Regions from separate parts of the Nocardia sp. NPDC101769 genome, predicted to be linked through region 2. Evidence: riboswitches for the same ligand, from Rfam matches in the RefSeq annotation. Region 2 holds a riboswitch; each other region holds the start of a gene.

Region 1 (4,678 bases), on a different contig from region 2:
GTCGAGTACGACGTGGTGCAGGGCGCGAAGGGACCACAGGCGGAAAACGTCGTCGTGCAGGGACATTAGTTCTCGGCCGCGAACGGTGCGCTCGAGGTCGTCCAGGGCTCATCGCCCGAGCCCGAACATGAATCAAGCCCCCGACCCAGGTGGTCGAAGGCCCACACGGTGTTTGGACGACGCGGAGGAACTCAACTCGGCCCCCAGCTATAGATCCAGGGGCTTCCCCGCGTCGCAGCAAACACCATAACGACGCCCACACCCGCCCGCCACCACATTATGTCGACCCTCACACCTACAGCTGGCCCGTCGGGTGCCGGCTGGGGGATTTCGCGGTGCCTGCGGGGGGTAAATGTGACCAAGTCCAACAACGTCGAACGATCGTCTACGGCAGCTCGGATCCGCTGTACGCGAGTCGCGCACGCGGTGCCGGACATCCGTCACGAATTCCGATGCCCCAATAGGGTTGCGGATATGACAGAGGCACGAGTGTGGTCGGTAACCACGACGACGCCAACCGAGGAAGACGCACAGAATATCGCTCGCACGGTGGTGGCCGAACGTCTCGCCGCCGGCGCTGAGGTGACCGGACCAGCGATGTCGGTGTTCTGGCATCTGGACCAGCTCGGCGAGGGCCAGGAATGGCGAGTGACACTGAAGACGGCAGCAGCGGTCAGGGACAAGCTCGCTGGGCGAATCCTCGAGCTGCACCCATGGGCCGGTGGGCCGGAGATCATCGCAACACCCGTCGAGTGGGCGATCGACGGCTACGTGAAATGGGTCGAAAAGATCACAGCTGCACCGGAATAGGGTGCCCGCGCGCCAGCTGCCCTCAGCTGGCGCGTCGCATGGAGTTGACCGCTCGACCCGGAGACCGGGCGCGATCCTCACGCAATGCCCATGCGATATCCGACACCCCGGACATTGAGGACCCAGTCACTGGACCCCAGCTTGCTTCGAATGGTGCAGACATGGGTGTCGACCGTCCTACGCGACCAGGAGTTGTCCCAGATCTCCTGCATGATCCGCTCACGTGGCACCACCGCGCCCGCGTTCGAGGCCAGCAGATACAGCAGGTCGAATTCCTTGAAGGTCAGCTCGATTCGCCTCTCGTAGAGTCTGACCTGCCTCGATGCGTCATCGATGTGCAGCGGGCCGTACTCGATGGCACCGGTCGAGCGCGCGGACAGCTCGCTGCTCCGGATGGCCGCCTCGATCCGAGCCATCAGCTCACCGATGTGATACGGCTTCACCACATAGTCATCGGCGCCCGCCTCCAGCGTGAGCACGGGGTCGAGTTCGGACTCCCGAGCCGTAGCCACGACGATCGGAACGGTGCTGAGCTCCCGGATCGAGCGCACCACATTCAGCCCGCCCCTGTCCCTCCGGTCGATATCGAGCAGCACAACATCCGCGGGTTCGTGCGAATCCGCAGCCCGCGCACCGGTTTCGGCTCTCCGGGAGCTGCCCTTCCATGCCAGCGCCCGGCTCAGTTCCGCCAGATCGGCGTTCTTGCTTTCCACGATCAACACCCGCCGACCCCCGAAAGACCCGGTACCGCCGATCGAAATGATCGGTAGTCGATCGACGATGCGGGATACCGCAGCCGACTGCCCCATTGGAACTAGCTCTCCTCATGAGAATTGGATAACTCGAATTGGGCATACGAAATCCCGGATCGGTTGCGACACAGCGCAATCCGGTCCAGAACCCACCGTGTCGGCTATGCGGCGACGGTGTCCGACTCGGCCCGTTCGGGCATCAGGGCGGCGGTGCGCTCCCACGGTGCGGGCCGGGGGAAGTAGTGCTCGAGGAAGCACCGCACTCGCGACGCGCGGTGAGATTCCTCGACCTCGGGGAAGCTGCTGTCGTTGAGGCAGAAGAAGTCGGCGTCGCGGCGAACCGACAGGATTCCGAGCTGGTCGAGACCGTCGAAGGTCGTGGTGTCGACGTAGCGCACCCAAGCGGTTTCGTGCCGGACCGCCCGGCCGGTCAGCAGGGCGTAGTAGTGGTAGAGGGAGTTGGTCACGGAGATGTCGGTGGCCGAGCGGAAAGGGCTGGCCTGTGTCCTGGCGAAGTCCTCGGCGAACTCCCGCTCCATTTCCAGTAGTACGCTGCGGCGCAGCGGTGTGGGCGCGTGTTCCAGGTGGCGGGTGATCACGTGCCCGAATCGATGCCGCAGCAGCGCCCGGTTCACCCGCGCTCCGTTCTCGAATCCGCTGCGCTGCTCGGTATTCGGTCCGGTGCCGATCCGGAGATCGGATTCGATGAACCGGCTGATGCCCCCGGAGGTGAAGAACATCTCCGGCGCGACGGGACGGCCGAAGAACATGTCGTCGTTGGCGTAGATGAAATGCTCGCTCAGCCCGGGAATGTGCTGCAGCTGCGTCTCGATGGCGTGCGAGTTGAAGGTCGGCAGACTGTTCGGGTCCGAGAAGTGTTCCGCCGCACGGACAATCGTCACCTTCGGATCGTCGGCGAGCCAGTTGGGCGGAGTCGAGTCTGTGGCGATGAAGATCCGGTGCACCCACGGCGCGTATTCGTGCACCGACCGCAACGCGAAACGCAGCTCATCGATCTGGCGGGTGCGCGCCGGAGCGGCGTCGCCCTCGCCGAGGCTGACGCCGACCGCGGCGGCGGCGCGGCGCGCGGCCAGTGCCGGGTCATTGCCGTCGACCCAGGAGAACACGATGTCGATGGGGAATCCGATGTCGCCCGCATGCGGTTCGAACATCCCCTCCAGGGACACCCAGTCGCTGCCGTACCGCTGGATCTGCGCAAGTTCCAGGTCTGCGGCCGGAAAGCTGGTGCGGGTCAACGCATTCGGGCGAGGGCAGCGCACCTCCTCGTCGCCGAACTCCCAGAATTCGACATCAATGGAGCCCGGGCCCCCGTCGGCCCGCAACAACGGGGCGACCAGTCCCCGGAACTGCTCGCCCAGTGCCAGCGCGGGCTCGCCGTCCGCCGTCCTGATCAGCAGGAACCGAATATTGTTCGCGAGCAGTACGCCACGAGTGAGCAGCAGATTCTCCACCGCGGTCCGCTCGGTGCCGCCTCCGGCCACCGGAACGCATGTCATCAGGTTCTTCATTCGTCACACCTACCTACGGACTCAACAGGTCTCAGGGAACGCACGAAGGAGTGTCTGCGCGAAAGACTTCAGATGTCGCGCGCAACCCCACACGTTGAGCTTCGGCACTGAACGACGTATCCCTGCCGGAGATCCGGCGGGAAGCCACTTGGGATCAGCCCTTAATCCGGGAAGATCTGTCCTGAGCTTGGGCGTCTCTCGACGTCGTGAGATCAGTGGCCTGTGTTCGAAAAGGAGCCTCACCTAACGAGGTGCAGCACCGACTATAGCCGCAGCCTCGAACACTTGCCCCTGGTAACCGTTGTCACACCGGGCCCGGTTGACTCCGGCCATCGAGTGATGACAAGCTGACGGCCGCAATCAGCACCTCGCTAGGCGAGGCTCCTGTATGAACACAGGCCACTGATCCGACGACGTCGAGAGACGCCCAGGATCAGGACAGGTTTCCCCGGATTAAGGGGTAACCCCAGGTGGCTTCCCGCCCAAAGGGATACGTCGTGCAGTGCCGAAGCTCTGACGAGAGGGGTGCGCGTCGGTGGCATCGGGCCGCCGACAACTCCTCGTGTGCCCCGTGCAGCCATACCAGGCCCAGGCCCCGAGGAGGTGAGGACGACGGCCATGACTTCCACCGATGGTCCGTATCCAAGTCCTTCCGAATCAGGGCAACGCCATCCGGCACCCAGCCACGGGTAGGCCGGCCAGCAGAGTCCGATTCGACTCTTCCCTGCGCGCTGCCCTGCGGCACAAGAATCCCGATTTCGAATCTCGAAAGTCTTACCGATGCGGAAAACCCCCGCCGGCGCGGTCGTGCGCCGCGAAAGCTCATTCCGACCGTGGCGGCTGGGCGCCGCAACCGGCCTGCTCGCCTTCGCCGTGATCCAAGCGGCCCCCCTCGACGCGTCGGCCGCGCCCGTGAGCCCGGCCCGACCCGCCCTACCGCCGACGGAACTGGCCGAGCGGATGCGGTCCGCGATCCAGGACGCCTCCCCCGGCACCGAGGTCGGCATCGACGTCATCGACACCGCCACCGGCGCCACGCTCGCCGAACTCGACACCGATCAGCAGTTCTACACCGCGTCGGTGGTCAAACTGCTGATTGCAATCGACGCACTGCACAGACAAGTCTGGCAAGCGGATTCGGCCACCTCGACCATGCTCGACCGAATGCTGTCCGCCAGCGACGACGACATCGCCGATCAACTGTGGTGCGACAACGGCGGCACCGCGATTGTGAGCCGGATGATCGATTTGATCGGGCTCACCGGTACCCGGCCACCGAACGACCCCTCCGAATGGGGCGAAACCCTCACCACGCCAAGGGACGTCGTCAGCGTCTACCGCTACCTGAGCACTGCGGTCCCCGCACCGGCCCGCGAGGTCATCATGAACGGATTGCGCAACGCCAGCCGTATCGCCGCCGACGGCACCGACCAATACTTCGGCATCCCAGACGCTTTTCCCCGCGCACCCCGGGCGATCAAGCAGGGCTGGATGGCGCTCGATACCTCGACGACCATGAACACCAGCGGCCTCGTCGGCACCGGATCCGACCACCTGCTGCGCTTCACGATCGTGGTGCTGACCACC
Region 2 (4,678 bases):
TTGTCACCGACCATGACGATCAGCCCGGGGCCGATAATGGCCAGCAGTGTCAGCATCCGGGTCTTGAACGTGCGCGAATGCTCGATGTCACCGACCTTGATCTTGCCGAGCGCGCCCTCGATATCACCCAGGTGCGCCGAATCCAGCACGGCCGACTGACGATTCGTCACCACTGCGGCGGAATCCTTGACGGCGGTGGACTTCTCGGCGGTCGCGGACTTCTCGGCGGTCGCGGACTTCTCGACGGCAGTGGGCTGTCCGCTCCCCCCCGGCGGCTGTGGTCCGGATCCGTTAGGGGTGGAACGGTTTTCCTCGGTATTGGTCATAGCTGTGCCGCGCCGTCCGGGTTGTCGCTGGATCCGGTGGTGACCGGCCGAGGCGGTCGAGGCGCGGGTTCCCGGCGCCGCCAGTCCTCGGGAATGACATCCTCGAGCACATCGTCGACGGTGACCACGCCGAGCACCCGGTCGGCGTCGTCCACCACCGGCACGGCGTACAGGTTGTAATCGGCCATCAGCAAGGCGATGTCGGTGATATCGGTCTCGGGTGCGACCCGCACCGGATCGGCGTCCATGATGTCGGCGACCGGCGTGGCCGGGTCGGTTTGCAGCAGCGCGATCACCGAGACCACGCCCACCAGGTGGCCGGAGTCGAGTACGTGCACCTTCAGCAGGGCCTCCGGCTGCAAGGCGTGCGCGGCCGATACCACCGAAAGCGCCTGTGCCGCCATGGTATCCAGCGGACACGAGACGAAGTCGACGTTCATCAGTCCGCCGGCGCTGTCGGGATTGAACCCCATCAGCGTAACGACCTTGACGCGCTGCCCGGGCGGCATCAGGTCGAGCACACGCCGGCGGCGTGACTGCTTGAGCTCGATGATGGAGTCGGCCGCGTCGTCGGCGCGCATGCGCCCGAGCAGGGCCGCGACTTCCGAATCGGACATGTCGTTGAGCAGGCGGCTGGACTTGTCGGAGTCGAGCTCCTCGAAGACGTCCGCCTCCAGTTCGGGATCGTCGTGCACTTGATCCAGGATCTCGTCCTGCTCGTGCTTGTCGGCGTCCTCCAGCAGGTCGGCGATCTCAGCGGGCTTGAGCCCGCGCAACCGGCTGCTGACCCGCAGCGTCAGCGACTGCTCATGGCCGATCAGCGGTTCGAACGCCTTCCAATCCCGGGAGGCGTGCCCGCCGCTGGACTTGATCAGCCCGAACAGGCGAGCCGGACGGCGGGTGTCCAGTCGCGCCAGCACCCAGCCCGAACCGGAGTCGTCGGGCGCGCCGACCCGATCGAGCTCGACATCGTAGGCGTGCACCAGCTCCACCGCCTCCACATCGATGAGCCGGTGACCGAGGATGTCGGCGCGCAGCAGCACCTCACCCGCCCGCCGCTCGAAGGACCGCAGGTCGACTTTGTTGACCGAGAGAACGATCCGATCGGCTTCGAACAGCCGAATACGTTCGGCGGAGACGAACACATCGCGCCCGCCCATCCCGACAACCACACCGATCACCGGCGGATAGGTGTCGCCACCCGGCAGGCGCACGACGAGGTCGTCCACCCGGCCGATGGTCTCCCCCGACGCGGCGATCACGGGCGCCTTCAGCAACTGCGACAGATGCACCGTCGCAACCGACTCCGGTTTCGACGATACTGTGGGTTCGGTCATATGCGCTCCTGACTCGGCGTCCCGGATTTCCGGCGGCCACGGGCAAACATTGCACGGTGGTCGACACTTCTCGTCGAATAATGGCCCAACGGCAGGCGTCCGGCAGACGAACGACGCACCCATTGGGTGATATGTCCGAATTGACGAATTAATCCTCTACTGCCAGACTTGTGGCGTCAATCAGCACCTCGCTAGGCGAGGCTCCTGTACGAACACAGGCCACTGATCCGACGACGTCGAGAGACGCCCAGGGTTAGGACAGGTTTCCCCGGATTAAGGGGTCACCCGAAGTGGCTTCCCAAGGTCATTGTTCATTGGGGATACGTCGTACAGTGCCGAAGCTCCGACGAGAGGGGTGCTCGCCCTCGGTCTTCTGCCGTGGCGACTCCTCGTGTGCACCCGTGCTCAGCGCCTCCGTGCGCTCCGGCCGCAAGGAGGTGAGGACGACCAATGGCCCCCGGCGATAGTCCATATCCGAGTCATCCGTTCCACTCACCCGTTTGCGGGTGGAAACACGCCACACGACTCTGACCTCTCACCACACCGCACACGACGCATATCCCTTTGCGCGGCCGTGTAATTCGTGCTGGCCTTTTCACCCTCATTCGAAATCACCCACCCCGAATTTCGAAGGTTCACCGATGAGGAAAATCACCGCGTACAGCCTGGCCGCCGCCGTCACCGCCGGCATGCTCGCCTGCAATGCACAGGATGCCGATGCCGCTGCGCCGGGCATCCACTGGACCGCTCGGGTGGTCGACAAGTCCGTCGTGGTCACGACCGACCTGGGCTCGCTGACCACGCAGGACGGTCAGTTCCAGGTGTGGGACAGCAATGGCGGCCTGGTCACCCAGTTCCCGCTCGAGTTCATCACCGATGACGGTCTGGCCCACCCGATCGCCGCCCGGATCGACGGCAACAACGCCACCCTCACCCCGAACATGGACCCGGCCGCCGCCGTCCCCGCCCCGGCCCTGCCCGCGCCGGTGCGGAAGAACATCGCGAGCCAGGCCGACCAGGATGCCGCGTTCTCCGCGGCGGTCAACCAGTTCGGTCTGGCCACCTCGATGGGCACCCTGATCGGCACCCTCATCGGCGGCGCGGCCGGTTGCGCCATCGGCGCCGCAGGCGGCGCCATCGCCGGCGTCGCGGTCATGTCGGTGCCGACCGGCATCGCGGGCTGTCTCGCCGGCGCCGCCATCGGCATTCCGCTGGGCGCGGCGGCCGGTCTGGTGCTGACCGGTGTGCCCGCCGCCATCGCGGTCGGCATCGGCCTGGCCCAGCGCCTGTCCGCGCCCGACTCCACCCCGGCCCCGGCGCCTGCCGCCTAGCGGGCAGGTCGGATTGCGTCGGCGAAACCCGTTGCGGCGGTGAGTGTCTCAATCCTCGCCGCCGCTGCCTTCTGGTCCGGCAGCGGGTTCGGGACGGTCACACACCGTCTACCGAGAGGGTGGCCTGCATGAGAGCCATGGCCCCCGCGCACGGGTCCGGTTGCGCCGCGTGGTCGCGGTTCTGGACCCACCAGGTGACGGTGCCGGTGTCGGAGGCGGTCACCGCGCAGGTGCTCGGATCCTTCGGGTCACGCCAGTACATGCCGCCGAAGTGCTTGATCACCAAACGCTCGACCTGATAACCGAATTGGTCAGCGATCTGGACCTCACGGCTCAGGGTGTCGTTCTCCAGCCAGGCGTAGGTGATGTCGACCGCACCGCCGTTCGGACCGGTGGCGGTCCAGTTGCAGACGGTGGGGGCGCTCTGCTGTTCGACACCCGAGACGTGCAGGTTGCTCGCGATCTTCTGATCCTCCAGCGGGCCGCAGCCGACCAGCAGGTTCGGGTCGTCGGCAGCCCGCACAGGTGTTTCCTTCGGGCCGTGGGAGCACCCCGTGAGTGCGGCGATCAGCAAGGCCGCCAAGGCGATTCGCGATCTAACCGTGCGCATTACCCCTGCCCCGCCTTCGTCAGAGTGGACGCCGCCAGCTGTTCCAGTCCCTTGCAGGGCTCCTTGGCGGTCTCCGTGATCGCGGCCCGCTCCGACCAATCGATGAAATCGCTGTCCCCGAACGGAAGTGCCACCTCGCACGACTGCGGCCCCTTCCATTCGATGCCGGATTGCCCGGCCACCTGAACGTCGGACGGGCGCGCGTCGGTGATCTGAGTCCGGCGGTCCGCGAGCGGACTGCCCCGGAACCAGTGGAATACCACCGCGTAGCCACCGCCCGAGGGCCGCTGCCACGCACATCCCAGCGGATTCACCGTCACTCGCTGCAGCCCATTGAGCCCGGTCGCCTGGCCGACATCGGCATCGGCCACCCCGCCGCACAGTCCGATGGTGTTCGGCGACGGCATCACCGCCGCCTTGGATGCGGTCGTCGCCGGGACCGCCTGCTGATTCGACGAGCCGCCGCAGCCCGTGATCGCCGCCCCGATCAGGGCGATCCCCGCCGCCGCGCTCACCGCTCTCATCACGCCGACCAGCGTAGGCGAACCGCCCGAATCGTGCGATCGGCGACTCGGCGGACGATTTGTGGCATGGCGCCCAGCGCATGGAAATGCGGGCTTTTGACAATTCCGGGAGCCTTGTCCACGTTCGATACCGCACCTGAACAGGCGAGGCTCCTGTACGAATACAGGCCACTGATACGACGTCGAGAGACGCCCAAGCTCAGGACAGATTTCTCCGGATCAAGGGGTAATCCAAGGTGGCTTTCCGATTCGGAACGCATCGCTCGGTGTCGAAGCTCTGACGGGAGGGTGTGCGTCCTTCCCCGGATCCCGGGGTCGACCTCCCCCGCGTGCACCGATAAATCCGCGTGTGAGCACTGTGAGGAGGTCCGGCCGAATGACAACCGATAACGCCCCCGGACCTCCCGTCCGACGCTCGTAATTCTTTCCGGTATTCGGCGACGCCCTGGCGCTCGCCTATTTTCGCGTGCCTCTTCTCGAATAGATGGGGACGCTACGGCGAACTGTACGAATATGACGCCGACGAGCACCTGCTGATCCGGGACGCTGC
Region 3 (4,678 bases), on a different contig from region 2:
CCTGGCTCGAACAGGGCCGCGACATCACCGTCTCCACCGACGTCCTCGACGCCATCGCCGCCGCCCTGCGGCTCACCGCCCCCGAACGCGCCCACCTCTACGTCCTGGCCGGCCTCAACCCACCCTGCCCCGCCACCGACAGCGGCACCGACATCACCGTCGAGACCTGCAACCTCCTCGACGCCTGGAACCCCCGCCCCGCCGTCCTGCGCGACCGCTACTGGAACGTGCTGGCCTACAACGACACTGCCCGCGCCGTCTTCGGCTACGACGGTCCCGGCCACAACTGCCTGGTCACCTACTTCACCAACCCGCGCTACCTGGCCGTGCCACAGACGTGGTCCGAGGCCGCCCCCGCTGTCGTGGCCGCCTACCGTGCCGACTCCGCACTCTGCCCCGGCGACCCCGGCTTCGACTCCGTCATCACCGAACTCGCCTCCCGCAGCCCGGAATTCGCCCGCCTCTGGTCCCGCCACGATGTCGGCCCGGCCCGGCAGGCGGTCAACGCCCTGCAACACCCCGAGGCCGGTGAACTCCACTTCGACGCCACCACCCTCACCCTCGCCGACCGATCCGACCGCCACCTGGTCCTCTACAACCCCCGCGCCGGCACCGACACTGCCGCCCGCCTCGACCAGCTCCACCGTCTCCGCCTCGCCCCACCCGCCTGAGCCGGCAGTGACGACTCCCTGATCCTGATCGCGTGGCTCCCGGCGGGTGAGCGTCGCTTTGTATCGGAATCGCCGAATGGTCTCGAATGTTGTTCCGGCCGTGTGGATCCCGCAGAGCACACGTTCTGTATCGCGTTCGTGGGCCACGGCCGAGCCATGTTGGCCCTGCTCACATTTCCGGTGATGCATGCAGCGCTAACTCGACTCTGGCGGCCATCGTCGAAGGCAACGGCGCCCTGGACCCGGTTCGGCCACATCGCTCGGCAAGGTGGTGGTGGCACACCCACGATAGATGCGCACTGTTTACCCACAGTGCGGCCCGGCAGGCTGAAGTCATGACACACAACGGGTTTCGGTTCCAGGACAAGGTCGCGCTCATCACCGGCGGTAGCAGTGGGATGGGGCTGGCCGCTGCGCGGCGGCTCCTCGGGGAGGGGGCGTGGGTGATCGTCACCGGGCGTGACAAGGACCGGCTCGATACCGCGGTGGCCGAGCTGGGGGAGCGGGCGGTCGGGGTGGCCGGGGACGCTACCGTGGCCGAGGATCTCGAGGCGCTGGCGCGGGTGGTGTCCGAGCGGTTCGGGCGGCTGGATGTGGTGTTCGTGAATGCGGGAATCGGTGCGTTCCAGCCGGTTTCGGCGGTCACCGCCGGCGAATTCGATCGGGTGGTGGGGATCAATTTCAAGGCCGCGTTCTTCACCGTGCGGCAGGTGCTGCCGATGCTGGTCGACGGGGGTGCGATCGTCCTCAACGCCTCCTTCGCCTCGTATCGGGGCGCGCCCGGCGCCGCACTGTATTCGGCGACGAAGGCGGCGGTGCAGAGTCTGACGCGGACGCTGGCGGCGGAGTTGGCGCCACGCGGGATTCGGGTGAACTCGGTGAGCCCGGGCTACATCGACACCCCCGCCTTCCGGGCCGAGGCCTCCGCCGCAGCGCAGGCCGCCGCGGGGGCGCGGGTGGCGCTCGGGCGGGTCGGCGACAGCGACGAGGTGGCCGCCGCCGTCGCGTTCCTGGCCTCCGGGGAGGCGTCCTACATCACCGGTCAGGACCTGCTCGTCGATGGCGGCCTGACCACGGTGGTCCCGTCGGCGATGGTGTGAATCAGCAGGCGCGCAGGTCGGCGGTCTCGAAATTCAGCTCGCCGGCCACCACCGGCAGGTCGGCGCGACCGTCGTTGCCGTACACCAGCTCCGGCGGACCCGCGATCGCGCCCCACCGACGCATCCGGCAGCGGCACCGCGAGCGGGGTCGGCGTATCCGACCGCAGCGCGAGGTTCACTCCTCGGCCGCTGCCAGCTGCGGCACCGTGCGCCACCCGACGCTGGTCACCGACGGCTCCAGGCTCAACCGGCTCACCGCGGCCTCCATCTGCCGGTCGTCGCGGCGGTCACCGGTCAGCTCCGCCCGCACCTGCACCCGGCCCGGGGAGGTGTCGTGGCTCGAGATCGACACCAGCCGGAAGTCGGTGCGCGTCAGCGACTGCACCAGCAGTGCCCGCACATGCGCCTCGTGCGCGTCGTCGGTGTCGGCGTGGAAGCCGTACAACGCCTCCTGCACCTCGACCTCGTCGATACCGGGGCGATCCACCGTGCGCGCCACCGTGCGCAGCGCGGTATTGACCACCACCACCGCCACCGTGCCCGCCACCGCGGTCGAATACATGCCCGCACCCGCGAGCGCACCCACCGCCGCCGCACACCACAGCGTCGCCGCGGTGTTCAGGCCGCGGATATTGAACCCGTCGCGCAGGATCACACCCGCGCCCAGGAACCCGATACCCGAAACGATCTGCGCCGCAACACGAGTCGGATCCGCCGACGCACCGTTGAAGCCGTGCGCGGACAGCAGCACGAACAAGGTCGCCCCGGCGGCGACCAGCGAATTCGTGCGCAGTCCCGCCATCCGGGCCCGGAACTGACGCTCGAACCCGATCACCGCGCCCAACCCGACACCCGTGCCGAGTCGCAGCAGCATTTCCCACGTGGTCATCTCGATCTCCCAGCGCATGACGGCGCACTCCGGACTCGGACGCTACCGGGGTACAGGTAGCGGCCAGAGGATTGCAGGAGTGTCGCCGAGTGAACGATTGGCTAACGGAACGCGCTCCGGTCCATCGGGCACGACCACCACCTCCTCGACGCCACACGCACGCATGCCGGGGGAGTGGGACCGGCGTGAACTCGCCGGTACGGGTACCACCCCTCGTAAGACCTTCAGCACTCCACGGCGTAAACCCGCCACGGATGGCGGGAGCCGGTCGGGGCATCCCCTTAGCTCGGGGAAACCTGTCCTGATCCGGGGCGTCTCTCGACGTTCGGGATCGCCGGCCTGTATCCGTGAAGGAGCCTCAGCTAACGACGGCACCTTGCGCCCAGAAGTAAACACCGGCCCGCCACGATCGGCAACCCGACGTGAGCGCCGTCGCATTCGTGCAGCCGCTAGCGTCGCGCCTCGACCGCGACCCGCGCCACCAGCCGCACCACACACAGCACCGCCACCGACACGGCGAAGATCTGCACCGCAGCCAGCAGACCGGTCGCGCCCGCCAGCAGGCCGACACCGATGACCGGGCCGCCGCTGCCGCAGTAGGCCATCACGAAATAGGTCGACAGCACATCGGCGTGACGATCGGCAGGCGCGGCCGCATTGATCGCGGTCAATCCCGACAGGAACACCAGGCCGTGACCGGCCCCGGCCAGCACGGTCGCGAATAACAGCAACGGCAGCGAGGAGACCGCGCCCGCGCCCGCCAGCAGCACCAGACCCACCGCCAGCAGCGGGAAGCCGGTGAAGTCCAGGGCCCGTTCGGGTTTTCCGTAGCCGACCAGCTGCGCCACCGCCCACGCCGTGGGCAGCAGCGCGGCCGCCGCACCACCGATCACCAGATTCGTACTGCCCGACAGGGTCGCGGCATAGGTCGGGATCAGGGTGAGGAAGACGCCGACCACCGCGAAACCCAGGAACGCGCCCGTGCCCGCGGCCGCGAAGACCGCACCCATCCCGGCCGGGATACTCGGCCGTCGCGGCCGCCACCGGCTGACCACCGCGGTCTCGGGCAGCGCCGCCATCGCCACCACGGCCGGAACCAGCAGCGCCAGTTCCACCATGAACGGTGTCACGTACGGAGCCGGAAGATATTGCGCCAGAACAGCTCCCAGCACCGGACCCAGACCCATACCGCCCGCCGAGGCCACCGCCGACACCAGCGCGGCCCGGCGGCGGCTACCGTGCGGCTCCAGCTCGGTCAGTGCGGCGGTGAGCGCACCCGAGGCCGCCCCGACCGCCAGCCCCTGCAGGATTCGGGCCGCGAACAACCACGCCACATCGGTGGCCAGTGCGAAACCCAGCGTGCCCAGCGCCGCCAGCACCAGCGCGGGCAGCAGAATCCGGCGTCGCCCCAGCACATCCGAGGCCGGACCGGCGATCAGCAGCGCGGGAATCAGCACCCCCATGTAGACCGCGAACACCAGCGTCATCACCAGTGGCGAGAACCCGAACCGATGCGCATAACCGTGATACAGCGGCGTGGCCACATTCGTGCCCGTCAACAGGATCAACAGCGTGTAGGCGGTGCCCCGGAACCGCGCAGCGCTCCCGGGCGGTGAATCCTGCGGGGCGGCAGCGCGATCGGAAGCGGCTGCGGTGGATTGCTCGATGGTCATGGCGTCCTCCCGGCACAGACATGTTCGGTATTTCCGAACATAACAGGATGTTCGGAATTTGTGAACATGCGGACTAGTCTGGACACCATGGCGAGCCGAACCGCGACCGAACTGGTCCACCCCGACCGCGACGAACTGCGGTTCACCACCGTGCTGGCCGCCCTCGCCGACCCCGTCCGGCTCACCATCGTCACCCGCCTGGCCGCCGCCGAGAACGGCGAACTGGCCTGCACCACCTTCGATCTGCCGATCAGCAAATCCACCCAGAGCGGGCACTTCAAGACCCTGCGCGAAGCCGGCGTCATCCGTCAGCGCGACGAGGGCACCCGCCGCCTCAACCGGCTG

What was found. A riboswitch is a leader RNA that binds a small molecule or an ion and turns the genes downstream of it on or off. The one in region 2 is predicted to bind magnesium.
Region 1: linked by a shared signal. The riboswitch ahead of ACIRRA_RS14995 (stealth conserved region 3 domain-containing protein) and the one ahead of ACIRRA_RS36005 (hypothetical protein) in region 2 are both predicted to bind magnesium.
Region 3: linked by a shared signal. The riboswitch ahead of ACIRRA_RS34940 (MgtC/SapB family protein) and the one ahead of ACIRRA_RS36005 (hypothetical protein) in region 2 are both predicted to bind magnesium.

The regions. Positions count from the first base shown of each region.
Region 1 is NZ_JBIWMX010000007.1:262,520-267,197, forward strand. Features, by position in the region: gene ACIRRA_RS14980 (cold-shock protein) at 1-69, shown strand, start outside; gene cutA (divalent-cation tolerance protein CutA) at 355-810, shown strand; gene ACIRRA_RS14990 (response regulator transcription factor) at 888-1,523, opposite strand; gene ACIRRA_RS14995 (stealth conserved region 3 domain-containing protein) at 1,724-3,091, opposite strand; M-box (ykoK) riboswitch at 3,171-3,349, opposite strand; M-box (ykoK) riboswitch at 3,452-3,623, shown strand; gene ACIRRA_RS15000 (hypothetical protein) at 3,872-4,678, shown strand, end outside.
Region 2 is NZ_JBIWMX010000032.1:51,184-55,861, forward strand. Features, by position in the region: gene ACIRRA_RS35995 (Nramp family divalent metal transporter) at 1-149, opposite strand, end outside; gene ACIRRA_RS36000 (magnesium transporter MgtE N-terminal domain-containing protein) at 323-1,663, opposite strand; M-box (ykoK) riboswitch at 1,844-2,025, shown strand; gene ACIRRA_RS36005 (hypothetical protein) at 2,305-2,994, shown strand; gene ACIRRA_RS36010 (DUF3558 domain-containing protein) at 3,092-3,604, opposite strand; gene ACIRRA_RS36015 (DUF3558 family protein) at 3,604-4,128, opposite strand; M-box (ykoK) riboswitch at 4,257-4,424, shown strand.
Region 3 is NZ_JBIWMX010000030.1:38,908-43,585, forward strand. Features, by position in the region: gene ACIRRA_RS34925 (helix-turn-helix transcriptional regulator) at 1-671, shown strand, start outside; gene ACIRRA_RS34930 (SDR family NAD(P)-dependent oxidoreductase) at 1,007-1,771, shown strand; gene ACIRRA_RS34935 (hypothetical protein) at 1,773-1,895, opposite strand; gene ACIRRA_RS34940 (MgtC/SapB family protein) at 1,947-2,660, opposite strand; M-box (ykoK) riboswitch at 2,862-3,037, opposite strand; gene ACIRRA_RS34945 (MFS transporter) at 3,110-4,333, opposite strand; gene ACIRRA_RS34950 (ArsR/SmtB family transcription factor) at 4,421-4,678, shown strand, end outside.